4 regions of the Oceanobacillus sp. CF4.6 genome follow, and region 3 is predicted to be linked to each of the others. Evidence: riboswitches for the same ligand, from Rfam matches in the RefSeq annotation. Region 3 holds a riboswitch; each other region holds the start of a gene.
The links. Region 3 has a riboswitch for thiamine pyrophosphate ahead of ACHABU_RS14360 (lipoate--protein ligase family protein). Riboswitches for the same ligand answer to the same signal wherever they lie in the genome.

Region 1: it holds a riboswitch for thiamine pyrophosphate, as region 3 does, so the genes downstream of both, ACHABU_RS06835 (thiamine phosphate synthase) here and ACHABU_RS14360 (lipoate--protein ligase family protein) in region 3, are expected to answer to the same signal.
Region 2: it holds a riboswitch for thiamine pyrophosphate, as region 3 does, so the genes downstream of both, ACHABU_RS06120 (YkoF family thiamine/hydroxymethylpyrimidine-binding protein) here and ACHABU_RS14360 (lipoate--protein ligase family protein) in region 3, are expected to answer to the same signal.
Region 4: it holds a riboswitch for thiamine pyrophosphate, as region 3 does, so the genes downstream of both, thiT (energy-coupled thiamine transporter ThiT) here and ACHABU_RS14360 (lipoate--protein ligase family protein) in region 3, are expected to answer to the same signal.

What each region holds. Positions count from the first base shown of each region.
Region 1 is NZ_JBIMEX010000002.1:655,093-662,549, reverse strand. It holds gene thiO (glycine oxidase ThiO) at 1-732, opposite strand, end outside; gene ACHABU_RS06835 (thiamine phosphate synthase) at 716-1,369, opposite strand; TPP riboswitch at 1,469-1,579, opposite strand; gene ACHABU_RS06830 (YkvI family membrane protein) at 1,834-2,901, opposite strand; gene ACHABU_RS06825 (TetR/AcrR family transcriptional regulator) at 3,544-4,107, shown strand; gene ACHABU_RS06820 (hypothetical protein) at 4,149-4,664, shown strand; gene ACHABU_RS06815 (universal stress protein) at 4,702-5,142, opposite strand; gene ACHABU_RS06810 (EAL domain-containing protein) at 5,299-7,457, opposite strand, start outside.
Region 2 is NZ_JBIMEX010000002.1:499,163-506,619, reverse strand. It holds gene ACHABU_RS06135 (energy-coupling factor transporter transmembrane component T family protein) at 1-68, opposite strand, end outside; gene ACHABU_RS06130 (ABC transporter ATP-binding protein) at 49-1,713, opposite strand; gene ACHABU_RS06125 (ECF transporter S component) at 1,710-2,288, opposite strand; gene ACHABU_RS06120 (YkoF family thiamine/hydroxymethylpyrimidine-binding protein) at 2,281-2,895, opposite strand; TPP riboswitch at 2,999-3,106, opposite strand; gene ACHABU_RS06115 (S8 family serine peptidase) at 3,417-5,408, shown strand; gene ACHABU_RS06110 (hypothetical protein) at 5,591-5,911, opposite strand; gene purU (formyltetrahydrofolate deformylase) at 6,089-6,988, shown strand; gene ACHABU_RS06100 (YtxH domain-containing protein) at 7,185-7,457, opposite strand, start outside.
Region 3 is NZ_JBIMEX010000009.1:114,961-122,417, forward strand. It holds gene trpC (indole-3-glycerol phosphate synthase TrpC) at 1-293, shown strand, start outside; gene ACHABU_RS14345 (phosphoribosylanthranilate isomerase) at 283-903, shown strand; gene trpB (tryptophan synthase subunit beta) at 900-2,099, shown strand; gene trpA (tryptophan synthase subunit alpha) at 2,099-2,890, shown strand; TPP riboswitch at 3,004-3,111, shown strand; gene ACHABU_RS14360 (lipoate--protein ligase family protein) at 3,196-4,059, shown strand; gene lipA (lipoyl synthase) at 4,031-4,975, shown strand; gene ACHABU_RS14370 (hypothetical protein) at 5,297-5,512, opposite strand; gene ACHABU_RS14375 (hypothetical protein) at 5,641-5,772, shown strand; gene ACHABU_RS14380 (DUF4367 domain-containing protein) at 5,995-6,543, shown strand; gene ACHABU_RS14385 (hypothetical protein) at 6,592-6,720, opposite strand; gene ACHABU_RS14390 (thioredoxin family protein) at 6,884-7,165, shown strand; gene ACHABU_RS14395 (hypothetical protein) at 7,181-7,457, opposite strand, start outside.
Region 4 is NZ_JBIMEX010000005.1:68,629-76,085, reverse strand. It holds gene ACHABU_RS09780 (NAD(P)/FAD-dependent oxidoreductase) at 1-356, shown strand, start outside; gene ACHABU_RS09775 (VanW family protein) at 628-1,503, shown strand; gene ACHABU_RS09770 (thiol-disulfide oxidoreductase DCC family protein) at 1,484-1,846, opposite strand; gene ACHABU_RS09765 (YceI family protein) at 1,937-2,473, opposite strand; TPP riboswitch at 2,773-2,874, shown strand; gene thiT (energy-coupled thiamine transporter ThiT) at 2,969-3,538, shown strand; gene ACHABU_RS09755 (general stress protein) at 4,548-4,898, opposite strand; gene ACHABU_RS09750 (hypothetical protein) at 5,037-6,452, shown strand; gene ACHABU_RS09745 (carbon starvation CstA family protein) at 6,641-7,457, shown strand, end outside.

The sequences.
Region 1 (7,457 bases), on a different contig from region 3:
GGATGTGATCATTCGTTCAGGAGTATGTACGGAAAAGCATTCGCCTTTTACGGGATACGTTTCTAGTGATATGCCGGTTCTCTTAAGGATGTGTTTGCTCCATGCTCCGCCCGCAACAATGACATGATTTGCGGAAAAGAAATCTGTTCCTGTTCTTACACCGGAGATCCGATTATTATCTTGAACCAATTCCTGTACTTCGGTATATTCCAGGAAGTCTGCTCCTAAAGCGGCTGCAGATTGGGCCAATGCTTTGGATAAAAGTGGGGCCGACACTTGCCCATCATTTGGCATATATAATCCACCTTGTACAGCTTCGGAAAGTTCCGGTTCCTTTTCTTTCACTTGCGCAGTAGGCAACCATTCTACCTTTTCACCTAACTTTTCTTGAATGGCTGCGATTTCGCGTAAGTGTGCTGCTTCTTCTTCTGATTGAGCAACTTTTATAATTCCACTTTGGATAAGTTTGATATTGATAGTAGATAAAAATTGAAGCTCTTCCGCTAAGGCAGGAAACATTGCTCTACTTTTACGTGCAAAGGACAGGAGCGGACTATCTTCTCCTATTTCATTTTGCGCACCTAACATGCCTGCAGCAGCACGTGATGCTTTTTGAGCGAGTGCCCCTTTTTCTACAACGAGTACATGGTAATTACGCTTGCTCAAATGGAATGCAATGGAACTGCCGATGACACCTCCGCCAACAATAATGACATCATACTGTTTCTTCATTTTTCCCCCCCTTTCTTAATGCATGTTTGTAGGATATTGCCTTTGCGACTGGATCACTGGACAATAACACTCCTGATAAAACCGCGATACCGCTTGCACCATGATTGATGATCTGTGGCGTATTTTGAGGGGTGATGCCACCAATTGCAATCACTGGAATGGATACATGCTGTGCGACTTGTTTCAAGCCATCCAAACCTTTTGGCTTTACGCCGGGTTTTGAGCGGCTGTCAAAGACATGACCATATAGCAAGTAATCTGTACCGTGTTGAAGTGCGGAAACAGCTTCTTCCACGGAATGAACGGAACAGCCAATGTACAAGGATTCATAAGTCTTTCTTGCTACGGATACATCGATGCTTTGATAGGTTAATTGAACACCTCGTACCTGCATTGCGTTGGCTACATGAATCCGGTGATTGACCATGATTTTTTCAAGTGGAATGCCTTTGGAATGAAGTAGTTCGATTGTTTGCATATATTGAATATCGGACCATGATTTCTCTCGAATATGAAAAAAACCTACATAACCGTTTATTTTTTCAGCAATGGATACAAACGTTTCAGGTGATTGTTCCCCAGTTGAGATAATATGAAGTTCTCCGTATGTATCATCTTTTTTGTTGAAATCATTCATCCTAAGTTTCTCCTTTAAGATCATTTGAAAAAATAAAAAAACCACTTCCCGCATGAAAAGGAAAGTGGTTTTATCGCATAAATAAACAAATAGATTACGATATCCGTTCTTTCACTTCCCTCCGCCGGCATCAACCGTATCAGGTTCAAAGAGTCCCAAAGTCAATCGCTTTGATCTCAGCCCTTTTAAAAGGCACCTCTAGTGAATCGGTAAATATTTAATTAACAATTTGAATAAATTATAACATTCTTAAAATGATTGTCAATAGCCGAATTATCTTAGGTATGTCTGTATGAGGAGGTATAGATAGGTTAGCTTTAAGGGACACGAGGACATAGTGGGACGAGAGGTCACCTCATGTACCCTCTGTCCCACTCAGCTTTCACAAAAGCATAATAAGAATGAAAAGGAGCTTGGTAAGATATCCAAGCTCCTTTTGTGTGAATGTAGTATTTAGATATGAATTATATTTTTTCCTGCTTTTCCACAATTTTCCCCATCCTAAAGGAAGCCACGATAAGGACAATTATAAGCAAGAGTCCGAGGTTTCCGATTAATGGATAGAACCATGCAACAAGTGTTGTAAAGCCGACAAAGCTTAATGCAAATGCAACCATACCGGTGATTATTGTAAAGATTTTAAATTTCTTTGTTCCCATTTCTGTAAATCTGGCACTAAATGAGAAGAACATACTTATGGCAGTATTGAATATCATTCCAAATAAGATAAAGGTATAAACAACCCCTAAAATTGGAGAAATATCATCTGCAAGTTTTAACATCGGCATGTCAAAAGCGCCGACAATATCAACTTTCGAGAAGATCATAATATGACTGATGATAATTAGAACACCAATCGCGAGCCCACCTAAAAAGCCACCAATTGCTGCTGTTTTCTCATTCTTTTCATCCCCACCCATTACAATCGCCATAGAAAAACCTACTGCAATGTTAAAGGAGACATAATTTATCGCTGAGAAAATCCAGTTTGGCAATGCAGAGTCGTACTGCTTTGCGATTGGATCAAGTGTTGCAAACGTATTGTCCATTGTTGCTACGCTGAAGATGAACAGTATAATAAGCGCAAAAATTAAAAACGGCGTAATACTTCCGATTACCTGAACAACTCTAGTTAAATTGAGCATTGCAATGAGTACGACAAGCGTAATCAAGAGCAAATTACCGACAACTATGGGAAGGCCGAATTGTTGATTTAAAATAGACCCGCCCCCAGCAACCATAACAACACCAACACCAAATAAGGTGAAGATAATGATATAGTCAATGATGGTACCTAGAACTTTTCCGCTCATTTTATGAATCGCGTCTTGATGAGAGGTTGCTTGCATGCGACTACCAATCCTAGTCATCACCATTCCCATATAAGCAAATAATGCGGTAGCAATGATTGCACCGATAATCCCAATCGTCCCGAAACTAGTGAAGTATTGCAAAACTTCCTGACCAGAGGCGAATCCGGCACCTACGATAATGCCTACAAATGCACTGCTAATTTGAAAAATTCTCTTCATTGTATCCTCCTGTTGTTTTATTGTTTCTCTTCCAATTATCTTAAACCATAATACGCTTCTTATTGCTGGATAAAATTGGGGACCATTTTGATTTGCAAATTTAGACATTATATGTGGTAAAGTTTTATTATAACAGAATAGTCATGTAAGTAGCTGGGTTGTTGTAGTTAAAAGATTATTTAGTCTATTCACCAAATTAATGCAATGTAAATACACCATAAAACTAAAGACAATTTACCAAAAGAGGAAGACAATGCATTGGGGGGAAGAGGGGGAACATTGGGGGCAGGCACCGTTTCCCGATATTTTCATTAAGGACTGAATATGGTTTTCTATTGATTTATCCCCATTTTAGTAACTGAAATCATAGGGATTGAGACAATGACAATGGTTGTTTCTGGTATTGATGAAAGGGATTAGAGGGCTGTCGACTGCATGTGGGAGAAAAAGAAATAATATTCTATTTCCTGAGCAGGATATAGAGGGAAGACCCACCAATTCCTATTATTTTTAGATATACTTCGGGGCAATGTACCTGTCCTTCTGTCCCACAAGTTTGAAAAAACTATTAACTATAATTCCTGCTAAAAATCTGTTATACTACAAACAGACCCGTTGGTATGTTAGGAGAAATACACGAATATGGATACAAAATCGCTATTAATTGAAAAATCTACAGCTCTTTTTCAGGCAAAGGGTTATAAAAATGTTGGACTTAACGAGATTTTAAAAGTCTGTAATGTTACAAAAGGAGCGCTTTATCATCATTTCCCAAATGGAAAAGAAGAATTATTGATTACTTGTTTACACGATTTAAATGAAGCCATTACCACAGATATCGAAGCTATTTTCAGTAGGCACCCTACAACACAGGAGGCCATCCTCGCCATGATCGATAAGTTAATTGGTAACTTTGAAAAAAACGGCACCATTATCGGCTATACATTTAGCAGCATTGTCAGTGAAATGGCCACGATGAGTGAACCGGTCCGCATTGCTTGTAGTGCTCTATATGAAAACATTCAAGAGCTTTACTATGAGAAACTGATAACAGAAGGCTATTCAAACGAATCAGCTTCTGCTATCGCAATGTTGTTGACAGCTTCGATCGAGGGTGCCATTATGCTTTGTTTAACGCAAAAATCCGCAACCCCATTGAAAACAATCGCCACATTATTACCGATTATATTAAAAGTGAACAAATAGCGTTGGTTGAAAAATTGATTTTGAAGGAGAAAAAGAAAACGATGCATCAAGAAAAAAGACTACCAAAAAATGGTAAAGAGGGCGCAATATTCGGCGCAATTATTGTAACATTATCCGTATTAATGATGGGATCCATCAATATCATCCTTGCAGCTGGGGAATTTAACAAAGAGGTTGCAATGAACATGTTAATCGTACTACCTATTATTTGGGTTATCGTAATGATTATTGAACCAGTAGCAATCGGTCGCTTTGCAGAATTTTTATCATCTAAATTTATTTCGCAAACAGACGGTTTTGCTGCTCGTATTATGTTCCGTACGATTTTCACCGTATTAGGGATGTCATTTACAATGACAATTGTTGGAGATATCATTGGAAATGGTTTTACAACTGAGATTTTTGCTAATTTTGTACAAATCTGGCCTCGTAACTTTGTAATTGCCCTATTTTTGGAGAGTGTAGTTATCCAACCATTTGCACGTTTCGTAATGGTTAAAATGCACGCAGCCCAAGATAGAAAAGCTGCAGTTCAAACGAATACACAATTTATCTAAAAAAGCGCTCAAGGCTTATAAAGTCTGAGCGCTTTTTTTATGATGCAGGCGTACGGATGACTAAAACATCGCATTTGGCAGAGCGAACGATGGCTTGAGATACCGAACCAATAAGATAGCGCTCTACTGTCGTATGCCCTGTAGCACCACAAATAATTAAGTCTGCGTCCACTGACTTAGCAATCTCATTTGCAATCATCATTCGTGGTGAACCATATTCAATAATGATATTCACATTTTTAACAATCAAAGCTGTAGCACGTGCTTTATAGCAATCTAATTTTTGCCGCGTTTTTTCTTTGACATCTTCTGCTAATTTTTTATCAAGAGGTCCCAAATAGCGCGTATCAATAATGTTAACGATGTTTAATTGTGAGCCCTGATGTTCGTATGCAATATCAAGTGATTTACGAAATGCATATTCCGCCTCTTTGGAACCATCTACAGCTACTAGAATACTTTTATAATGATCTGTCATTTTGTCGCAATCCCCTTTAATCATGTAATAAATCAATTTGACTTTTCCATGATTAATAACAACATAACATTAATTACGGTTAATAGTCCAAGGGGAGAGAGGAAGCAAAAGAACCGTCCCCGTGCTGTCAAAGTAACCGGATTGTTGATTTAAATTCTATATAAGATGTTTATTTAAATAAGAAAAGGAATCTTCATAAACAAAGTCTGTATCAGGTATTTGTTTATTTGCGCGTTGCAAAGCACTCATCTGATTAATTAATGGCGCTAATCGATCTTCATCTTGGACAGTTAAGTTGAATTTAACACCATAGAAAAACATATCTTCTTTTGCTTCGTCTTTCCATATCAATGTACCTTCTAATTCAAACAATTCATTCATAAGGGTAAAAGCAAACATAAATTTCATATCGGAATTAATAGGAAGTTTTAATAAAGATACTATTTTTATTCCACCCAAACTAATATTTTCTATTAAAATTTGTGTTGCACCAAGACTTACTTTACGATGATTTACTTCTGTGATGGTCATATTTCCAAGCAAACTGTATGGGAATTCAAATCGATAAAACTCTCTACGTTCTATTTCAGGTATCTTTGAAAGTTTCTTTTTACTCGGTAATAAATAACCAGCTTGTAGCATTTGTTCAAATATTTCTAAGGCAACTGGTTTGGAAAATAAATATCCCTGAATAATATCACATTCATTTTGTTTCAGAAACTCTAATTGTTCATACTCTTCAACACCCTCTGCTACCACTTTCAAACCTAATCCTTTAGCAAGATGCATAGTAGAAGAGACGATTGCTGCATCTACTTTGTTCTCGTTAGTAATATGTTGTATGAAAACTTTATCAATCTTTAAGGTGTCCGCTTGGATTTCTCGCAAAGATTGCAACGAAGAGTAGCCTGTACCGAAATCATCAATGGCAATGGTCGCACCAACACTTTTTAAGTCCTCTAACGTGTTAAAAACAGTATTATCGTACCTTAAAAGCGATTCTTCTGTGATTTCAAACTCCAAATAGTTGCCCGGAATTTGATAAAGCTCCAACTGTTGTTTAACGTATTCTACCAATCCTTTTTTCATTAAACGAATGGGGGATATATTAATAGATATAGGGCGTAAAGTAAAGTCTTTTTCTTTCCATTCTCTAAGTCGTGCGCAAACTTCCTTTATCACCCAATCACCTAAATCATTAATAAAATGATTTTCCTCTGCTATGGGAATAAATTCTACAGGTGAAACCAGTCCCCATTCATGATGATTCCATCGTAGTAGTGCCTCTGCTCCTACAATGATTCCTTCCGTATTCACTTTTGGCTGGTAATAGATTTCAAATTCTTCATTGATGAGAGCCTTTCTCATGTCTTTATCCAAAATATATTTCTTATAAGATGATATATCTTTCATATCAGAATATACCTTATAATTGTTTTTCCCTTGTCTTTTTGCACGGTGTAAGGCAGAATGGGCATTTTCAATTAATGTTAGTTTGCTTTCTCCATGTTCTGGGAAAAAGCTAATTCCAATACTTGTTGTAATTTGTATATCAAATTCTTCTATCGTTACTGGTTTTTGAATATGTTTCATTAATTGCTCAGCTAAATGGAAAATGGAAGCTTTATCTGGATAATTTTCAATCACGATTACAAAGTCAGTGCCACTGATACGTGAGATATAACCTTCTTGGTGAACAATCGCTATAAGTCCACTTGCTACTTCCTTTAATAACTCGTCCCCAATATGATAACCTAATGAATCGTTGATAAGACTAAATCGATCTAAATCTAAATACATAAGAGCAAATGGATGTTCTTTTTGACAAAGTGTATCGAGTTTATCATAAAGACCATGTTGATTCGGCATTCTGGTAAGTGCATCATGATAAGCAAGGAAGTTAAGTTTATCATGCATTTCTAATTCATCGCTGACATCTAGTACCATTCCAAATAGATAAGCTATTTCCCCGTTATCATCCAACCAAGGAAATGTCTGCTCCTGAAGCCATTTTGTTTTTCCGTCTGGGCATTCTATCGGGAATGTATTTTGCGTTATTTGTCCTTTTTTCAATAAATGAATACTTTCGATTAACATCGTATGATATTCTGGTATAACCATTTTTTCCCAATAATCAGGTTCTTTATATATCTGTTCTAAAGGATATTGCAGAATGTCCGCTAGCCCTTTTGAAGCAAAGACCATTTTTCCTTCTATGTTTTCTCGCATCCATATTCCAGCCTTTAAGTTATCATAGATATGCTGTAAATTGGTAAGCCTATTTTTTAATTCATTTTCTAAACGCTTATAAGGAG
Region 2 (7,457 bases), on a different contig from region 3:
GCTAGCAACACAACAAGCATCATAATTGTCAATGCTTTTATACTTGGATTAAGACGTTGTAGAAACATAATAAGCTTCCTTTTCATAAATATTTTGAATCTGGACAGGTACGGGAAGTTCGAGTTTCCATTCCTTTAGTTTATCAGGAGCCATTTTCCATAACCTGTCCGGCAGGCAATCGGCAGCAACACTTCCGTCGTTCATCACGATCACTCTTGTTGCATACTGATCAACGATTTCCATATCATGGGTAATCATTACAATGGTTGATCCTAATTGATGACGTTGCTGTAATAGGTGCATCAGCTCAGCATTTGAATGTGCATCCTGTCCGAATGTAGGCTCATCGAGGAGTAGGAAGGATTGGTCGTCAACAATCATCGTCGCAACACTCAGGCGGCGCTTTTGTCCCTGGCTTATGGAGAATGGATGTTCATTTTTTAGTTCAAGCAGTCCACAGGTTTTCAAGATCAAGTGAACTTTTTCCTTGATTGTTTCAGCAGGTTCATTTTTTATTTTTAAACTAAATGCAACCTCATCAAAGACCGTGTTCGTAATAAATTGATGCTCCGGGTTTTGAAAAACATAACCAATCTCCTGCCGTAATAGGGATTCCTTCCATTCATTTAAGGCTTTTCCTTTTACCAGAATACTTCCAGAAGCAGGCTTTTGAATGCCGGCCAGTATCCGGGAGAGGGAAGTTTTTCCACTGCCATTTGCTCCAACAATGGCGACAAACTCCCCCTTGTAAAAGGGTAGTGAAACGTCCTTTACGATGTCCTTTTTATTGGCAGACCAGAAAATAGCGTGAGTTTCCAAAATGGGAGTATTGGACCCAGGGAAATCAAGTTTTGCAGCTTCCGATTCGATGTGCCCCCATCTTGAAGGATGCTCGGAAAATTCTTCGACAGTAAGTGGAAGGTCCGTCAGTTCCGGTTTGTTTTTCAAAAGATATTGTGTCACATTCGGCAGCCAGATTCCTTGTTCTGTCAATTGCAGGCGATTATTTTTGATTGCATTTCGTAAAGAGCCATCATAAAAAATTTCTCCGTCTCGATTTAATAGAAGGCATCGTTCCGCTAAATCTGTCCAGCCATCCAGCTTATGTTCAATGATGATCAGTCCAAATGGGATTTTCTCCTTTAATATTTTGATTGTTTGAATTAAGTCTTTTGTTGCGATTGGATCTAGGTTGGCTGTTGGTTCATCCAAAATAAGCAATGATGGCTCGAGTGCAAGGATGCATGATAGCGCAAGCTTTTGCTTTTGCCCGCCGGATAGGGAGGCTATGGTAGATTCTTTAAAATCGAGCATATGAACAAGTGCGAGAGATTGATCGATTTTAGCCTCCATTTCTTCATAGGAAACACCGATATTTTCGAGTCCAAAAGCTACTTCATCTTCTACAGTTAGCATACAGAACTGTGTTTCCGGATCCTGGAACACGACGCCAACTTGCTTGCTTAGTTCACCAGGCTTGTAATCAGACGTTTTTTTCCCATCGATAAAAATATTACCATGCATCTCCCCATCCAATTCACGTGGGAAAAGTCCGTTTAAACAGGAAGTTAACGTGCTTTTTCCGCAACCACTTGGGCCGAGTAACAAGACACTTTCTCCTTGCCCCAATTTAAAATTTAAATTGGATAAAATATCTTTTTGATTCGTTTCAAATCGTAAGCTGAGATCATGCACTTCGACAAAAGGTTTCATGCTGCATTCTTCTTTCGATATTCTTTTCCTAAAGCGAAACTTGAAAGGACACCAGTTTGTGCTAGTCCATCACTCAATGCTTTACCAAGCAGTCCAGCGATTAATGCCCCACTGATCATACGTATGATCAACATAGCGGTCACATATCCAGGGGCGAGTGCAGCATACCCACTCATGAAATACCCATAGACAAAGCTAGTTACAGCGGATCCAACCCCAGCAGCCATTAATACCCATGTTGAATAATTTTTCCAACGGGTTGCAGCAAACACTGCTTCCGCGCCAATCCCTTGAACCATCCCTGTTACAATAAGCATTGGGCCAATAGCGTTTCCAATTAATACTTCGATCATCGCGGCAATGGTTTCTGATAGAAATGCCGCACCGGGTTTTCGGATAATATAGGCGACAATAATGGATACGATGAACCAAATACCAAAGATGAAATCATAGCCAATTGGTCCGAAAAATCCAAAGAGTACCGCACCAACAGGCAAAAATGCTAAGTAAACAACCCCAAAAACGACAGATAAAGCAGCCATGACAACAATTTCCTTAAATCTCCAATTAGCCATTTTTCGCATCTCCTTTGTGTGATGGACTATTGGCTGAGATAGAGACGGTCATGACGGTATGACTCGACCCACCTTCCACAGTTGCTTGAAAAACTTGCTCCAGTCCATCGAATATGGCAACTGCCTCTCCATCCAGACGTGTTGAATAATGTGCAGGGGATACGGACACATGTTTTTTCATTGCATCGATTTGCGCATAGATGACATCCATATAATCACCGCCGCCAAGGGGGTAAAGTGAAAATTTAGATGCAACCGATTGTTTGATATCTTTTACAAGATTGGAATTTAGAGGTGTTTCATCCTCGGCCATGTATGCCTCACCTTGCGAGTCTCCGGGGCATCCGAGGGAGTAAGTTGCCTGAAATGCCACGTGCTCACCCGTTTTTGCTGCATGAAGAAAAACCGCTTTTGTGACATCGAATACGTGTACAAGTTTTCCTCTTACAGTTGTTGTGACGTCATCCGTTTGCAGATGTACCTTTGACGTGTCAACCTCTTTGAGTGCTCCCTTAATAATCGCAATGAATGCATCACTCATTGGGTGAATAGAAAAACTTGCTCCGGCGATATCGCTCTTTGTACATGCCTGATTTTGATTAGTCATAGCTAAATTCCTCCTGTTTTATCATTTTTTCCATTAAAAAAACTGCATCCCACTTTAGGGAATGCAGTCTTATTGTATTTATCATCATAAAAAATATTGATATACACGGTCGACCGCACTTCCCCACGCTAGTATTATCTAGTTCGGGTGCAAAGGGTCAGAACAAAACAGTTCTTCTCAGCCGTTTAAAACAGCTCCCCTAGCGCTAACAGTTATGCAATTTTCTAAATACAAACGTAACACGTTATAGGAATGTTGTAAAGGTGAGAAACGTAAATAAGAAACTCGAAATATTTAGAAGCTGAAGTAGACCGAACAGTGCCTGTCACTCCCCGATTTCTGTCGAATAATATTTTGATAGCTGAAGCGAGTAGTTCTTTATTATTACTTCGACATATTATGACAAAAACCGGGGAGTGACAGGCACCAATTTGTATCTTTTTCCAAAAATAATGCAGACAAAAATCGACATAACTGATAAAATTTAGAGAGAAGATAGATAGAGAGGGAGATTAAAAGAATTGTCTAAACCAAAGTTATGTAGTAGGTTCCTTTTATTTGTGATTTTCTTCGTTTTATTTATTCCATTAAACGCCTTTGCAAGTAGTGAGGTTGAGGCAATCATCGGGTATGAAAATGAAGCTGGAAAACAATTAATTATAGAAACAAGCAGTGAAATAGACTATGAATTTACGAATATATCTGCAGTTGCTGTAACGATGAATAGCCGTGATTTAACGGGACTCTATGGAAATTCTAATATCTCATACATAGAGAAAAATACAGCATTCGAATTATCAAATAAAATCCAAACGATTACAGAAGTTACGGAAACGGATATTTTAGAAGAAACGGAACATTGGAATATTTTAACAACCGGTGCAGCATTTGCATGGGAAGAGGGCTTTACCGGCAAAAATGTTAATATTGCAATCATTGATACAGGGATTTCCCCGCATGAGGATTTACTTATTTCGGGTGGCCATTCAACCGTCGATGATACAGGAGAATGGCTGGATGATAATGGGCACGGGATGCATATCGCTGGTATTATCGGCGCAAAGAAAAATGATATTGGTGTAGTTGGTGTTGCGCCAGAAGCTAATCTTTATGCGGTTAAAGCATTGGATAGTAATGGGGAAGGAACACTAACCGATTTACTGGAAGCAATTGAATGGTCCATAAACAATAACATGGACATTATAAATCTTTCGTTAGGTACTGATGAAAGCAGCGAGTCATTGGAGAACATGTTACAAGAAGCCTATGATGCAGGAATTTTAATTGTTGGTGCAAGTGGAAATGACGGAAATAGTGTCGCCCACCCGGCAAAATATGAAAGTGTAATCGGCGTATCTGCTGTAGACGGTCGCTTGAATATCACTGGATTTTCTTCCACGGGCGCAGAGGTGGAATTCTCAGCACCTGGAATCAATATTATTAGCACTTATTTATATGATTCGTATGGGACAAGCAGCGGAACATCACAGGCATCTCCACATGTGACAGGAATGCTCGCAATTCTAAAACAGAAATACCCTGAAATGACGAATTATGAAATTCGCGCAGAACTAGTGAAGCATGTACAGGATTTAGGAGATTCCGGAAGAGATTCCATCTATGGACATGGCTTTATTACGTATAACCCCGATGATCAAATTGCTCCAGGGGAAGTTACCAATCTACAACTGATTGAATCTAGTGCTGATTCTCTTTTGGTAAGTTGGGAGAACCCAGTAGATGAGGACTTTACTGAAGTGAGTGTCTATTTGAATGATTCTTTTTTAACATCTGTTACTCGTGATGAGGAGACAACATATCTTGCTGAAGAATTGGAAGCTGATACGGAATATTCGTTTTCATTTTATACCGAAGATCGATTTGGTAATGTATCTGTAGGGAAGTTCTTTGAAACACGTACAAAGGTAGGAGAACCTGTTTCGAATGAAGAAGAAGCCCCCGATGAAAAAGCAGAAGTAGTTGTTAGTGAGGACAAAACAGATAAAGGAAGAATAGAAAGCGAAGAAGCTGATCTGAATCAGAATACCGCCGAAGAAAAAGAGAATGATCAAGTTGCGGTAGAACCTGGTGAGGAAGATAATGCGGACTTGAATAGGGAAGAAACAGAACAGGCTGGGAATGAGGAGCAAGCTGAAAAGCAATTGGATGAAGGTTCCCAGGGAAATGAAGTAAAAGATGATCCCGAAGAATCTCAATCTCAAAAAGCATCAGCCATCGAAAAAACGGAGGAAAGCAATCGTCAAGATATCGCTTCGGCTGTTGATGCTGACAAAATTAATGCCTCACTAAATTCAGATAAAGAAAACGACAATGGCAGTGAGCCGAAAAAGAATGATACAGAACAAGAAGATGAAGCGATAGCGGATTCGGATGAGGATTTAGCTCCAGATGAAAAAGAGGATGAAAGTAAAAATATTTTTGTACGTTTTTTTGAATATATTGGAAACCTATTTATCACTATCTTTGACTGGATCATTGGACTATTTACTTAAAAATAGAAGCCCCAGCGCAGTGCCTGTCACTCCCCGAAATATGTCGAATGAGAATAAAATGCTGCTAGGTTAAGTATTTACTAGTAAACACGTAACCTAGCAGCATTTATCTATAGATTGATATTCGACATATTATGACAAAAACCGGGGAGTGACAGGCACCGCATTAGTGGCGCACGTCATTAGTGGCAGATTTCCAGGTTGAAAGCTGCAATTTTTAATTGGGAAGAGATTGTTAACATCCAAAGGAAAAGTCCAAAGCCATGAATCACATACCAGCGTTGCATTTTTTTTCTGTATTTTAAGAGAAGTAATGCTGCAAGGGAAATAATCGTAGTCAAGATGGTTAGTCCTAGCATGGCAGTAAAAGTGGACGTCCAATAGAAATTATTAAATAGCGGTATGACACTTGTCGGTGTATAAAAAACGGTTAAATAATAAATCCCTATAATCCATGAAATAAACATAAAACCGAATACAATATATGGTGTATATTTCTTCAATGGTCTGTGTCCCCCTTTTTTATAAACTTAATTCATAGTATTTTGATTGGTTTATTTCATTTTATGCAGTACTCCGGCTTTTGTCAATACCAAATAGGATAAAAACAGCCGGATTGCTTGACCCGTTCCGTAGAGTAGCCTAAAGTATAATAAAAACAAAAAATGAGGTATACAATCATGAACAGCTATTCAGAAGGAAAAATAAAAGCTTATCAAGATAAAAATGAGAACCGGGCGCGTTTTCTGATTAAGTGTCCTGATCAACCAGGAATTGTTGCCGCGGTATCCAAGTTTCTCTATGACCACGAGGCAAATATTGTAGCATCAGACCAATATACGATCGACCCCGAGGGCGGAGAATTTTTTATACGAATTGAGTTTGAATGCCCAGATTTATTAGGTAGGGCAGAGAAGCTGGAGGAGAGCTTTCTTCCACTCGCAGAAAAATTTCAAATGAACTGGAAAATCATGTATGTGAGCGAACTTAAAAACATAGCGATATTTGTTTCAAAAGAGCCTCATTGCCTGCTGGAGCTTCTATGGGAATGGCAAAGCGGCGATTTGATGGCCAATATTGCACTTGTAATCAGTAATCATGAAACAGCCCGTGAAATGGTGGAGTCACTTGGCATTCCATTTTATTACATACCGGCAAATAAAGAAATACGCAGCCAGGTAGAACAACAGCAGAAAGAGCTACTTGGACAATATGATGTTGACCTTATTGTACTGGCCCGCTATATGCAAATTCTCACAAATGATTTTGTAAAGGGGTACGAGAACAGAATTATCAATATTCATCATTCCTTCCTGCCAGCATTTATTGGTGCAAAGCCATATGAGCGTGCATACCAGCGTGGGGTGAAAATGATCGGCGCAACTTCTCATTATGTGACAAGTGATTTGGATGAGGGACCAATCATTGAGCAAAATATCGGCAGGGTCGATCATCGGGATAATGAGGAAGGTATGAAGAAAATCGGGCAGTCGATTGAGCGTAGCGTACTGGCGAGGGCTGTGAAATGGCATTTGGATGATCGTATTATTGTCCAGCGGAATAAAACAATTGTGTTTTAGAAATGGTTTGAACGTATTTCTCTTATAAATATATGAAAAGCCATATAAAAAGGCTGTTAGATTGATAGAATATCTCTCCTATCTTAATCTAACAGCTTTTAATTACTATTCGACATATTTCAACAAAAACCGGGGAGTGACAGGCACTGTTCGGTTTTTTTGGTTGTGTTGTTGGGTTGGTTTTCAACAGTTTGCTTTATTTGGCGGATGTTGCTTTTGTTTTAGCACTTGAGCTGCTTCTTGCGCTTGTACGTCTATTTGTTGTTGGTTTTCTTTTGGTGGTTGGTCTTGATTTGGGCGCTGCTTTTGTTTGCGGTTTCGGTGATGATTCGTTTTCGGCAGATTGATTTACTTTATCTTCCTGATTGTTTCCCATTGCGTCTTTCATATTATTTGATTGTAATTGGGATCCATCTTCTGTATCTTCTTCATTTTTTTCTTCATCGTTCATTTTTTTCCGGTTGGTAAT
Region 3 (7,457 bases):
CGCGAGCTCTGGAAATGAATCCAGAAATCATCGGAATCAATAATCGGAACTTAAAGACATTTGAAATTGATTTGCAGACAACAGAGAAACTTGCGGCTATGATAAAGAATCCGGAAACCATCCTAATCAGCGAAAGTGGAATGAAGACAACTAAAGATGTGCAACGTGCTGCGAATGCAGGCGCAAATGCTGTCCTTGTTGGTGAGACATTTATGCGGGCCGACAATGTTGAAGAAACCTTTAAGGCATTTCAGATTCCGTTACCTGTTGGAGCAAAAATAAATGCTTGTTAAAATCTGTGGGATAACAACGATTGAAGCAGCCGACGCTGCAGTAAAGGCTGATGCTGATTTTATAGGATTTGTGTTTGCAGAAAGCAAGCGGGAAATCTCACCTGAAGCTGCTGCTTCCATAGCAGCTTCCATCCCTACTTCAATTAAAAAAGTCGGCGTATTTGTAAATGAGACAGTTGAAAACATGAAGCGAACCGCTGAGGTTGTTGGGCTCGATATTATTCAATTACATGGTGATGAACCAGCTGAAGTAGCGGAGCAATTGCCCTATGGAATTATTAAAGCTTTTCCAGCAGAAAAAGAAGCACTTGAAAATCTAAAAACATATCCTTGTGATTACTGCCTATTGGATACACCAGGCAAAAGGAGCCGTGGTGGAAACGGATCCGTATTCGATTGGAGTTTGCTTGAAAATCTGCAGTTGGATCACAGTAATATCATACTAGCCGGTGGATTAACTCCGGAAAATGTGGAACGCGGAATTAAAAAAGTGAAACCCGCAGCAGTCGATGTATCAAGTGGAGTTGAAACGGACGGGAAAAAGGATATTACTAAAATTCGAAAATTTATTACAAATGCCAAACAAACACGGAAGGATGAAGACTCATGACATCGTATACCATGCCAGATAAAACCGGAAAATATGGGGATTTTGGAGGAAGGTTCGTTCCAGAATTATTGATGCCTGCTGTAATTGAGCTAGAAGAAGCATATGAAACAGCAATGAAAGACCCTGATTTCATCAATGAATTAAACTATTATTTAAAACAATATATCGGGCGCGAAACACCATTATATTTCGCAGAGCAGATGACCAAAAACCTTGGTGGTGCTCAAGTTTACTTAAAACGCGAAGACCTAAATCATACAGGAGCACATAAAATCAATAACACCATCGGCCAAGCACTTTTAACGGTTCGAATGGGCAAGAAGAAAGTTGTTGCAGAAACGGGAGCAGGTCAACATGGCGTCGCTACAGCAACCGTATGTGCACTGCTTGGGCTTGATTGTATCGTGTTCATGGGTGAAGAAGATATTCGCCGGCAAAAATTGAATGTCTTCCGAATGGAGCTACTAGGTGCTGAAGTTAGAAGTGTCTCCCAAGGCAGTGGCACCCTGAAAGATGCGGTCAATGAAGCATTACGTTACTGGGTCAATCATGTGGAAGACACACATTATATTATTGGTTCTGTTGTCGGACCACATCCATTCCCGAAAATCGTTCGTGATCTGCAATCTGTTATTGGTTCCGAAACGAAAAAACAAATCATGAAACAGAATGGCAAGCTTCCAGAAGCTGTCATTGCCTGTGTCGGTGGTGGAAGTAATGCAATGGGTATGTTTTATCCATTTATAGAAGATAAGAATGTATCACTATTTGGAGTAGAAGCTGGTGGTGCCGGCATCGAAACAAATAAACATGCAGCAACATTAACAGGTGGAAATATTGGTGTATTACACGGGACAATGACATATCTCTTGCAGGATGCGCACGGCCAAATTAAAGAAGCCTCCTCCATTTCTGCAGGTCTGGACTATCCTGGAGTGGGGCCAGAACACAGTCATTTACACGAGACAAATCGTGTCACATACACATCAATCACTGATGAGGAAGCACTTGATGCATTTCAATATTTATCAAAAACAGAAGGAATTATCCCGGCATTGGAGAGTGCTCATGCAGTGGCATATGCCATGAAGCTCGCGCCTGAAATGTCACCAGATGAGACAATTGTCATCTGTCTTTCAGGCCGCGGGGATAAAGATGTAGAACAAGTAAAAGACCGGATTGGAGGAAAATTATAATGGGCAAAGCAAAATTAGAAAAAGCCTTAAAGGAAAAAATCAAATCCAATCAAAATATATTTGCTCCATATATTATGGCTGGTGATGGCGGACTCGATATTTTGGAAGAGAGAATAAATTTTATACAGGAATGTGGGGCATCAGCAATTGAACTTGGTATCCCCTTCTCGGATCCAGTTGCAGATGGTCCAACTATTCAAGAGGCTGGCATACGTGCATTAGACAATGGTACAACCTTAACAAATGTATTAGAGACATTGCAATCTACGAAAGAAAATCGCTCTATTCCAATTGTCATCATGACTTATTTAAATCCCATTTTAGTTTACGGGATAGAAAAATTTGCTGTAGACGCAGCGAACGCAGGGGTTGATGGTATTATTATACCTGATTTGCCAATGGAGGAAGAACACATTATTTCCCCCTCTTTAAGTGATCATGATATTGCATTTGTCAGGCTTGCCGCAATGACAAGTCCAAAAGAACGTTTAGTGGAACTCGCAAAGCGTTCAGAAGGATTCCTATATGCAGTGGCTGTCAATGGAACGACAGGAGCCCGGACAAAACATGATACGAATGTAACTTCCTACCTGGATGATTTAAAGAAATATAGTGATGTACCTGTATTAGCTGGTTTTGGGGTGTCCAATACAGAACAGGCACATGCACTTAGTAAGCATTGTGATGGGGTAATTGTTGGAAGCAAAATCGTTCAGCTTTTACACGAAAAACAATTTAAGGAAGTTAATCGCTTGATTGAAGGAAGTATCCTTGCAGAAGTGAAAAGTTAGATAAGCGGCTTTCATATCGTATTAATTTTGGATTACATGAATTATCAAACTTATCTTTACATTTCCAAAAATTACAAGTAAACTTTAATAGTAAACACTTAATTAATTAAATAAATACGCACTAGGGGAGCTTTTAAGGCTGAGAAATACCTTCTATCGGTATTGACCCTTTGTACCCGATATGGATAATACTATCGTGGGGAATGTGCAGTCGATGTGTATTTTTTAACCTTCACTAAAAGGACTGCAGTCTATTTCCTGCAGTCCTTTTTAGTGAAGAATTTTGGATATAGGAGGTGAAAATATTGAACAGGCAATGGGCATTTATTGATACGGGTCTAAATGATGCGGCAATAAATATGGCGTTTGATGAATGTTTAATCAATTGGCATAGTGAAGGGAAAATCCCCCCAACACTCCGGTTCTATGGATGGTCGGCTCCAAGTCTATCTGTTGGGTATTTCCAAAAGGTGGAAAATAAAATTGACTTTGAAGCAATCGTACGCCATAACTGCCAGTTTGTTCGTCGATTGACCGGCGGCAGTGCGGTACTACATGACGACGAACTAACATACAGTTTGGTTATTTCTGAAAGTGAACCTGGCATTCCAAAGTCCGTACAGGAAGCTTATTACACTTTATCAAAGGGTGTTTTGGAAGGATATAAAAATTTAGGTATTCCCGCTGAATATGAACTGGAAAAGAAACGCTCAGAGTCAGGAAGAACAGCTATATGCTTCGAAAAACCGGCAATCTACGAAATGGTAGTGAATGGGAAAAAGTTATCTGGTAATGCACAAACAAGAAAAAAAGGTGTACTGCTGCAACATGGTTCTCTACCAATTAGCATTAACACGACAATGCTATTTGATTTATTTCAATTTTCTACCGATAAATTACGCGAAAGACAGCGAAATGGCTTTTCTAAGAAAGCGATTACAATCAATCAGTTAACAGATGAAAAAGTGAATGATGAAATATTGAAAAAGGCTTTTAAAGAAGGTTTCAAGAACGGATTAAATATTGATTTCCATCCGCTAAAACTGTCAGAAGATGATTGGAATGAAGTGAAAGAACTAGCCAAGACAAAATATGAATTGGATATACGGGATACTAACTTAGATAAGGAGCGTGCAAACATTGACAAAACAGGCAGAGTACATTCGTAAACCCGAATGGTTAAAAACGAAAATTAATACTAATGATTCCTACAAAAAATTAAAGAACTTAATGCGTGATAAGCGACTAAATACAGTTTGTGAAGAAGCAAAATGCCCTAATATCTATGAATGCTGGAGTGAGCGGAAAACAGCTACATTTATGATTTTAGGTGATACATGTACACGTGGTTGCCGATTCTGTGCGGTTAAAACAGGACTACCTAACGAACTTGACTGGGGTGAACCGAAACGTGTTGCTGATTCGGTTGAAATTATGGGACTGAAACATGTTGTTGTAACAGCGGTAGCTCGTGATGATCTAGCTGATGGTGGTGCAGCTGTTTTTGCCAATACGGTTCGGGCAATTCGGGCACAACGCCCCGGATGTACGATTGAAATCCTCCCATCAGATATGAAAGGTGATTATGAAAGTTTACATACATTAATGGACAGTGAGCCCGATATCTTTAATCACAATATTGAGACGGTTAGACGATTAACCAAACGTGTTCGAGCAATTGCCAAGTATGATCGGTCTCTCCTGCTTCTTAAGCGCGTAAAGGAGATTGCACCAAATGTCCCTACAAAGTCAAGTATCATGTTAGGTCTCGGGGAAACGAAAGAAGAAATCGTGGAAGCGATGGATGACTTATTAGCGCACAATGTCGATATTATAACCATTGGCCAATATTTGCAACCAACGAAAAAGCATTTAAATGTTGAGCGTTACTACCATCCGGATGAATTTGAAGAGTTAAAAAGAATTGCTTTAGAAAAAGGTTTTTCTCATTGTGAATCTGGTCCTCTTGTACGCTCGTCCTATCATGCTGATGAGCAGGTTAGCCAAACCTCTGCCCAAAAAAGAATTGACTATATGAAGGGTGTCGAGTCACAAGAAGATAAAGAAGTTAATTTTAAATTTTAATTTAAGCTTTCATATTTTAAAGGACCCCAACAATTTGCTTGGGGCCCTTTAACTAGGAATAATTTTTAAGCCCAAAAATGGATATCGTTCGATGCTACATATTTTTATTATCTTCATTAAAAAAAGGAGAAGCCAATGTTAATCGACCTCTCAGGTAATCATGGGTTGTTGGAATAAATCTATGACTACTATTGTCTAGATTTATACTTTATGTATATGTATCAGCTAGATGCCTTGTCTCGTCACTTTAACTACTGTAAACGTCCATTTTTTTAAAATCAGTAAAAATCCTTAAGCAAGTTGCACTTAAGGATCCTAAAATTATTGATTATCCTCTTTATTTTTAAACTTCCGTTCACTTTGTGAGGCATCTTTTGTTTTTGTTTTCTTCTTTTCATCTTTCATTTCAATCTTTAAATCTTCCAGAGGGATATCATCTGCAAACTTTTGATTTTCAAACTCATCGAGCTTCGTTCTGTCTTCCTCATTCCATTTTGTCTTTTCTTTGTTTGGTGATTGTTTATCCTGATTACTCATTACGTTCACCTCAATTGTCTTGTTTTAGTTCACTTATCCATTCTGATTAAGATATAAACATCATTTATGATTAAAATTCCCTTTCTTACTATACTAGAGTTAAGGCATATTACTCGGAGGTATAAAAAATGAGAGAATTTGAAGAACTTTCATCAATTCAAACAGTGGATAATTTTATAGTAGCAAATGAACTATCTGAGTATTGCAGACAGAATGAGCCACTACTGCGGAGTTTTGAGCCACCGTTTGCGGACAATTGAGCCAGTGAATGCGGAGTGGAGAGCCACTGATTATCATGAGAGAAAAATAGGCTTTTTCTATTTGCTGTCGACTTAGGGAACATAGTGCCGTTTTCTGATGAATGTAAATTTATTGTGTATTTTTTATAATTATCCAAACGATGGGTTGATTCCGAAGACTACTGGCATGTCGGTCCAAGTTTCCAACGACTATCTTACATGTGTTTATAAGGAGGTAAAACAATGAAGAAACGAAACGCTATCATCGGAGGTATTTTAGGGACAGCGCTTGTTATTTCTGGATTTCTTTTACAAGATGAATCCACATCAGCAGATTCATTTGAAAAGGTGAAGGTAACAGAAAATAATAAAGTAAAGTCCGAAAGCGTTGAAGGAATGGTGCAAGAGAAAGTACCGTTCGAGATTCGTAAGCCTGCGGTTATTCCGGAAGGATTGGTACCGGTGGAACCCAAAACAAAGACCATCACCCAAGGAGCCAATAAGTTAAATGTGATGCAGCAAGGATGGGTGGATAAAGATGCGGACAAAAAGTTAAAGTATCAACAAAAAGAATTGTTAATTACCCAATCCAGTGATGACGGATCAGTAAAACCAACGGAGATTCTTTCAAAAGGGGAAAAAATTGAGGTATCTGGTGTAGATGCTTGGTTGATTAGCCGAGGCGAACATAATCCTGTCCAAATCATGTTCTGGAAAGATAATCAGTATTTTAATGTCAGAGGTATGAACATCGAAGTGGACAAACTAATCGAAATTGCTGAATCTCTATAATAAGCAAAAAATAAAAGCCGGTAATTCCTAGTTAAAGGGATTGCCGGCTTATTTAATGTACGCTCTAGTTGCGAATTTCATAGGGACTGTATTTCTGGAGTGACCAGTACTTGAACTAATTGTTCGTTGACTGATTTCTTCATAATGCAGTTCCAGAATCCTACGAAAATTAATCATAAAAAAACCTCCTGTATAATAAAGTCATGCTTATATGCATGCATTTTTTATTATACTAGAGGTTTTCCTATTTATCTTGCTGACTCTCCTGTCCGCAAACGGTGGCTCATTTTTCCGCACTGACTGGCTCAAAAGTCCGCATAAGTGGCTCAATTTATATGCAATAATCAAACTATCCTTTCTCTATATTTCCAGACCAAATTGCAGTGTGTGTCATGGACTACTCCCACAAGTTCGAGCGTTGATGGGAAAATATCCAGAAATTAAACTGGGACACATCAATGCCGAAGCTGTAGAAGAAGTAGCTGGACGCTTTTCCATTTTTACCGTCCCTGTATTATTACTCTTTGTGGATGGAAAAGAATATGTACGTGAAGCACGAATTGTCCATATGGATCTATTTGAAGAAAAACTGGATAAAATATATGAAAACGTGGTCAGATAAAACCGACCACGTTTCTTACTTTAACTCCATTTCATAAATATTTAATATATAATCCAGTTGAGTCTCTTTCAAATTTTCCGTTACTATTACTCCTTCATATTTTATTTCCCCAGAGTCTAAGTCGATAACAAGTAATGGTGCTTCAGTATTCTTATTTTTTTCATGACCAACTAAATATAATTCTCCGTTTTTTATTTTCATACTAAAGTGATCATTCAAGCTATTACCACTATTTATATTGGAAAGATTGATCGTTTTTAAATTCTCGATCTTTTTACTGTCCATGTTAAAG
Region 4 (7,457 bases), on a different contig from region 3:
TAAGAGTATCAGGAGAAGAAAATATCTTCATTCTCGGAGACTGTTCATGGGTTATGGATAAAGAGTCGGGTCGTCCATATCCACCAACAGGCCAATTGGCTACACAAGAAGGTGCAGTAGCTGCGGATAATATTGCAGCATTAATACGCAATCAACCTTTACAAGATTTTGTATTCCAAAACAAAGGAACGGTTGCATCTCTTGGATTTACGGATGGAATTGGAAATATCCTTGATGGTAATAAAATACGAGGAAAATCAGCAGCAGCAATGAAGAAAGTAGTTGATGATCGTTCCCTATTTATGGTCGGCGGAGCGAAAGCAGTACTTAAAAAAGGAAAATTCCGTCCTTTCTAAGAAATTGAAGTAAATTAGAATTTAAATAAGCTCCAGAACTAAGGAGGTAACTAATTAATGAAAAAGACTTTATACGGATTAATACTTGTACTGGCATCTCTCGTAGGATACCGTCTTGCAAGTGATTATTTAGAAGACAATAGAGATTTCAGATAAAGAATAAACATCATCCAATATGGATGGTGTTTATTTTTAATTAGGGTAGAATTAACGAATTTTATCTACTCTAGAATGGAATTATCAGGTTTGTTTCATACTATTGGTAGGAGGTGTGAACGTGCTTACTTTTTTGTCAGTTATACTGGTAGCAAGCCTTACGGTGAATGTCGAAGATGCCAATGTTAATATTAATAATAATGAAATTACATTGGATACCGTCGAAATTCAACAATACGGATTAGATTTGATTGATCACGCTTTAATTGATGAATATAAACTAATAAATTTAATGGACAGCCTGGATGAAGTCATCTATCAAGAAGCACAGGATGCGCAATTTAATAAAGACGGTACAATAATAAAGGAAAAATTGGGAGTTACTTTAGATAGGAGAGAATTCAATCGTTTATTCAGAGAATTATATTATAGTGATAACAAAGGAAAGCTAAAAGTTCCGAAAACCTCTGTTTATCCAAAAGTAGATCAGGGACTCTTAAGAGAAATTAGTATGAAAGAGCTTGGGAGATATGTCACCTTCTATAAACAAAGCAATTCAGAAAGGTCTCACAATATAGCTTTAGCTGCAGAAGCTATTAATAACACGGTTGTATTTCCAGGGGAGACATTTTCCTTTAATGGTGTAGTAGGTGAAAGAACAACAGAAAGAGGATATAAACAAGCGCCGGTCATTGTAAAGGGAGAACTGTCCGAGGATATTGGTGGTGGTATTTGTCAGGTTTCTTCTACGCTTTATAATGCAGTAGATCTAAAAGGAGTTCAAATAGTGGAAAGATATGCCCATAGCAGACAAGTTCCCTATGTTCCACCAGGAAGAGACGCAACCGTAAGCTGGTGGGGGCCTGATTTTGTTTTTAAGAACCTGTATAACGAGCCGATTTTAATTCGTGCCAAATCAGAGAATGGCCAAATGAATGTTACAGTACACTCCTCAGATACTGTGGAGTACTTTAACGGGAGTGAGGATTGATTTGACACGATTCTCCGTCTGCACACTGATTAACAGGGACAAGTTTTCTATTATTAGCAACCAGTTTATAAATAGTGTCTCCGAGTCCTATGAACTTGAAAATATACATGAATGGAACGAGAATCCATAAGAGTGGGAGCACTTTTGCTATTTGAATAATTGCTGAATAACCTTTGTACCATCGATTATTATATTTAACATGAAGACTCTTTTCCATTTCAAGTGGATAATCTTTCATATTCCGAAATGAATCGAATGTAAGCTTATTTCGCCAATCGAGTCTTTTCCAAATGGTTGAAGAATTTGTACAAATTTTGCAGTAACTATCATAATAGACAATCATATTCATATACCTCCACTAATAATTTAAGTCAATTCTATACAAAAAGCTGTATTTCACAAAGGAAATACAGCTTTTTGATATGGTCGGTTATTACGCTTGTTTATGAAGCTCAAGCTCAAAATTGATTTTAACATCTTCACCAACAAGTACGCCACCAGTTTCAACTGCTGCGTTCCAAGTAAGGCCGAAATCTTTACGGTTAATGGATGTATTGCCACTGAAACCAGCTACAGTAGCTCCGCCCATCGGATCTTTACTTTGACCTTCAAATGTAACATCAAGTGTAACAGGCTTCGTAGTTTCTTTAATCGTTAAATCACCAATTACTTCATAGTCATGAGATGATTTTTTCTTGATATCTGTAGCGACGAAAGTCATTTTAGGGTAGTTTTCTGCATCAAAGAAATCTCCTGAGCGTAAATGATTATCGCGATCTTCATTACGTGTATTCACACTTGCTATATCTACAGTTAATTCTACTTTAGAATCTGTTAGATCTTCTACGTCTGCTTCAATTACAGCATCAAATGAATCGAATGTGCCTTTAGCTTTTGAAATCATCATGTGTTTTACTGAGAAACCGACTTCACTGTGTACTTGGTCAACTGTCCAAACTGTTTTTGTCATTATAAATCCCTCCAAATAATTTTCTGTAACCCGGTAGTTACTTTCTGTTACCTAGTATAAATTGATACGTGTTTAAAGTCAAGTGTTTTTAATTAAAAATAAATGAATTAAGTTTAAATTTAATTTAATAAAAGGTAGGACTACTTTAATGTTCCCTTACTCTTCGAATTGAAACATAAATTTTCCATTCCGAGATGCAAGGAATAAAATGCTGAACCAAAAGTTTTTTGGGTTATAAGAGATTGTTATTTTCTTTATAATAAGGTACAATACACATAACAAATGAAGCATATAGAATAAAAGCCTACAGGGGGAGCCATTTGGCTGAGAGTGAACATTTTGTTCAGACCCTTTGAACCTGTTAGTTAGTACTAGCGTAGGGATTGGTGGTTTTTTTGATGGATTAAAAAGCAATGTGAGCGGATTCCCCCATCAGGAAGCTTCCCCTCGGCATTGCTTTTTTTGCGTGGAAATTTAAAAAGGGAGGTAATACAGTTGAGGTCAAAACGAATTTTATTCTTAGTTGAAGTATCAATTTTTACTGCGTTGGCATTACTTTTGGATATTTTACCATTATCATTTAAAATATGGGCTCAGGGTGGATCGATTTCCTTTGCGATGATTCCCGTATTTATAGTTGCATTTCGCTGGGGGTTAAAAGGTGGTCTGCTTTCTGGGTTTTTGTGGGGAGTATTACAGGTTGCAACCGGAACAGCATATGTTTTAACACCATTACAAGGATTTATTGATTACGCGTTAGCCTTTACAGTCATAGGCTTTGCCGGTATTTTTGCCAATCGAATTCAACAGGCAGTAAAGTCAGGTGAAACAAAGAAATATCTTACTTATATCACGCTTGGGGTATTATTAGGGTCTACATTACGATTTATTGCTCACTATGTAGCAGGGCTCGTGTTCTTTGGCTCCGCAATTGAGGGGCAACCTGCATGGTTATATTCATTAATTTATAATGGTTCTTACATGGTTCCATCCTTTATTTTATGTACGGTTATTGTGTTCTTCTTGTTCCATAAACAACCTAGAACGTTATTGAACGTAGCTTAGAAGTATTGTATATTCGCTCACAATAAGGTAACCTCATAATCAATGAGGTTACCTTATATTTATTGGAGGCTGATCGTATACGTGAATTAATAGGGAAGTGTACATCATGTAAGAAAAATATATATTGTGAAAGTGGTTTTTTTAATGGTATTCAAGAAAATGGGAAGTTAATATGTAATGACTGTGTGAATAGGAAAGAAAAGAAATAGTCTTCCAATTCTTGTTTTCTATCTTATTCAACTTTCGCAGAATGAAATGGATAAATAAGCCTTGATAGAATTAGGAGGACTGGAGCTACACTGTTTAAGTTGACTTTGGTTTGGATTAACTGTTTGCGCTGAGCAGTCTGGATACATCTATACTCAAGGATTTTTTCGTTAATTTCCCTCTTTTATCGTCCGATTTTATATAAACTACGAAGTAACTGCTGGTGGTTTCTATCGGTATGCAGAAACTTCGGCGACCGCTCTGGGAAATACACTGCGCTTTTCGCGGGCGGCTGTTGAGCCTCTTCATGCTGACGCATTTCAGAGTCTCACCTATGCCTTTCCTCCCGCAGAAGTCTCCGTGTATTTCCCAGAGCTGATTAGACGTTTACAAACTATTAACTGCATTAGTGATTGCTATAAAAATCTCATCAAACAGCTTCACCAGTCCGGGTGAGCGGCGGGCGGTGACTCCTGCGGGAACAGCACGTGTCCGAAGACCAGAAGAGTGGTTTTCTCTTCAGGGCTGAGGCCGTGCCCGCGGAAAGCTTCCGCCCAGAGCGATCTCGGACGGCGAGATAAGTTACTTCGCAGTTTATCTCAACTCTGCGACGATTAAAAGGCTATAAACAGTACGAAAAACAGCCTTGTTTTAATCAAGTTTAGCAAGGGGATTATTAGAAACATTCTAAGTTTAACCCAGTTTACTGTTCGAACTTATTTTAATGGTGCGAAAGTTGAGTATCTTATTTTTGAATACATGAGAAAGGGACAACCTTGTTGATTAGGTTATCCCTGTGGCATTATAATATAAAGTTTTCTACGTTGTCATGATTAGTAACCATTAACAGAATCTTTCCGTCGTCCAGGTCCTCTTCGTAATTCTCCGCCTCTGCTTTGGAGAAGCCCATTTCTTCTAGTTTTGTTCGTAATTCGTCCCCTTGGCTGTTGAACATATTTCCTACAGCACTACTAAAATCCATTTCTTTCATGCCGATCGTATTTGTTTCTGATCCGTCGGCTAAACGGCCAGTTCGCTCATCATCATGTGTGAGTAGATAGATGTCATCCTTCTTTACTCCACGAACTTGTAGTTTGTTTACATCCGTTTTTAATTGTTCTTCATTTATATATTCTCTAATAAAAGGTTTCATAAAGTAATTCCTCCTTTGTTGTTACTAGTCTTATTCCCGCTCCTTATAGAAATAAACATCATACGGCTTTGGAATCTGGTAGCGTTCCTCTTCGATTATGCATAGGCTATAGCACAACCGAAGAAAGGAAGAGGATGAATGGATTTAACAATACCCCATCTGTTGTATGGATTATTTACTTTAATTATTATTGTTACAATGGTCTTCCGCAAAGGAGTTGTTTTACCAACATTACTTGGCACATTCGTAATCGCTTTTGTATATAAAGGAAATATTATTGATGGTTTTACCGCAATATTTAATGCGAATTTAGTTGCTGCTCAAGAATTATTCAGTATCTTTTTAATCATAACGTTTATGCTGGCACTCTTGCATTCGCTACGTGATTTAGGGGCAGATGTCAGAATGATTCAACCTATCCAAAAGATGATGGTAAATGGGCATGTGTCCTTTTTTATCCTAATCATTGTAACGTATGTTATTTCCTTGTTTTTCTGGCCGACACCAGCAGTTCCATTGATTTGTGCATTGCTTGTACCTGCAGCAGTAAGAGCAGGATTACCAGCAATGACCGCAGCAGTTGCAATTGCAATAGCAGGACAAGGAATGGCGCTGTCATCAGATTATATTGTCCAGGTTGCGCCGAGCTTGTCTGCTGCATCGGCTGGAATCGATGTTGGTTCTGTTGCTGATAAAGCATTGGTACTATCCTTGATTGCCGGAGGGGTGGCTATTCTTTTAGCCTATCTATTCTATCGGAAATCGATTCGTTCAATAAATGATCCTCTAAATGAAATCGAACTACAAACGCTCCAGACTGCTGAAGGATCAAAAAATAAAGTACAAACGGCTCATCTTAATACTTGGAGCAAAGTCTTTGCAATTGCTGTCCCAATCTCACTACTTGGTGTTGTAATTTTCATGATGTACAGTAAGCTCTTTTCTGGAGACGGTGGTCTGGTTGGAGGGGATGGAGCAGCATTTGTCGGTGGTGTTGCAGTAATCTTATTATTACTCTCCACCATCGCTTTTGGTAAACATCATGCTCTGGATTATGTTACGAATCACATAACAGATGGATTTGTATTTGCATTTAAAGCAATGGGACCTGTAATACCAATTGCTGGCTTCTTCTTTTTAGGGAGTCCTGATTTCTCCGGAATTATTTTAGGGGTAGAAGAGGGACCTGCATTATTATTCGATCTCGTTGCATCCACGCAGGACTACTTGCCACAAAGTGCATTGCTTGCAGCTTTAAGTGTACTAATTATTGGTGTTATTACGGGGCTTGATGGCTCTGGTTTTTCCGGATTACCACTTACAGGCGCACTTGCTGCTTCATTGGAAACAACATCTATTGATGCTGCAACCCTCGCTGCAATTGGTCAAATGGGGGCTATCTGGACAGGTGGAGGTACCCTTGTTGCCTGGTCATCCTTGATTGCAATAGCAGGTTTCTGTGGTGTATCGGTTATGGATTTAGTGAGAAAGAATTTTCTTCCAGTAATATCAGGTTTAATTATTGCAACGCTTATTGCTGTATTTTTTCTCTAAACGAAATAAATAAAAAGAAGAGGGACAATTTGTCTCTCTTCTTTTTATTTATGAAATGTTAATATAAAATTCTTAATATTTTACTTTTTCATAAACAGTAGATAGAATGTAATTGTACTAATTTAAAGCGTTTTTACATAGCTTGTAAGAGAAATCATTATTCCATTATATAAGAGGAGGTAGAAAAGATGAGTGGTATTTTGGTAGCACTGATTGGGATGGTCGTATTTGCATTGGGTTATCGATATTATTCAAAATTTATAGCAGAAAAAATCTTTAGACTTGATCCAAATTATGTAACACCCGCTCATAAGTACAAAGATGGTGTTGATTTTGTGCCAACGAACAAATTTGTACTATGGGGACATCATTTTACTTCAGTTGCAGGAGCAGCACCGATTCTTGGGCCTGCAATAGCTGTGTATTGGGGATGGCTGCCAGCTTTTCTTTGGGTAATTCTAGGAACAGTCTTCGCTGCGGGTGTTCATGATTTTGGAACACTTGCATTGTCTGTTAGGAATAAAGGGCAATCCGTTGGTACAATAGCTGATAAATTAATTGGAAACCGAGCAAAAGTATTGTTTCTATTTATTATTTTAATATTAGTACTCATGGTAAATGCTGTTTTCGCATGGGTCATTTCTAATTTATTCATTAATTATCCAGCAAGTGTAATTCCAGTATTTATTCAGATTCCATTGGCAATCTGGATTGGATATGCTGCCTATAAACGTAATACGAAAATGCTTATTCCTTCATTGATTGCCTTGGCAATCATGTATATTACTGCTATTTTTGCGAGCAGGTTTGAGTTTTTACAAATTAATCTGGTGCAGTATATGGGCGGTGAGGAGGCTGCAGGTTTATTTGGTTTAGGTGCGGTATCCACTGCATTTTTAATTTGGATTGTAATTTTAATGGTCTATGTATATATAGCATCAACACTGCCGGTATGGAAGCTGCTTCAACCAAGGGATTTCATTAACTCCCATCAGCTTGTCGTCG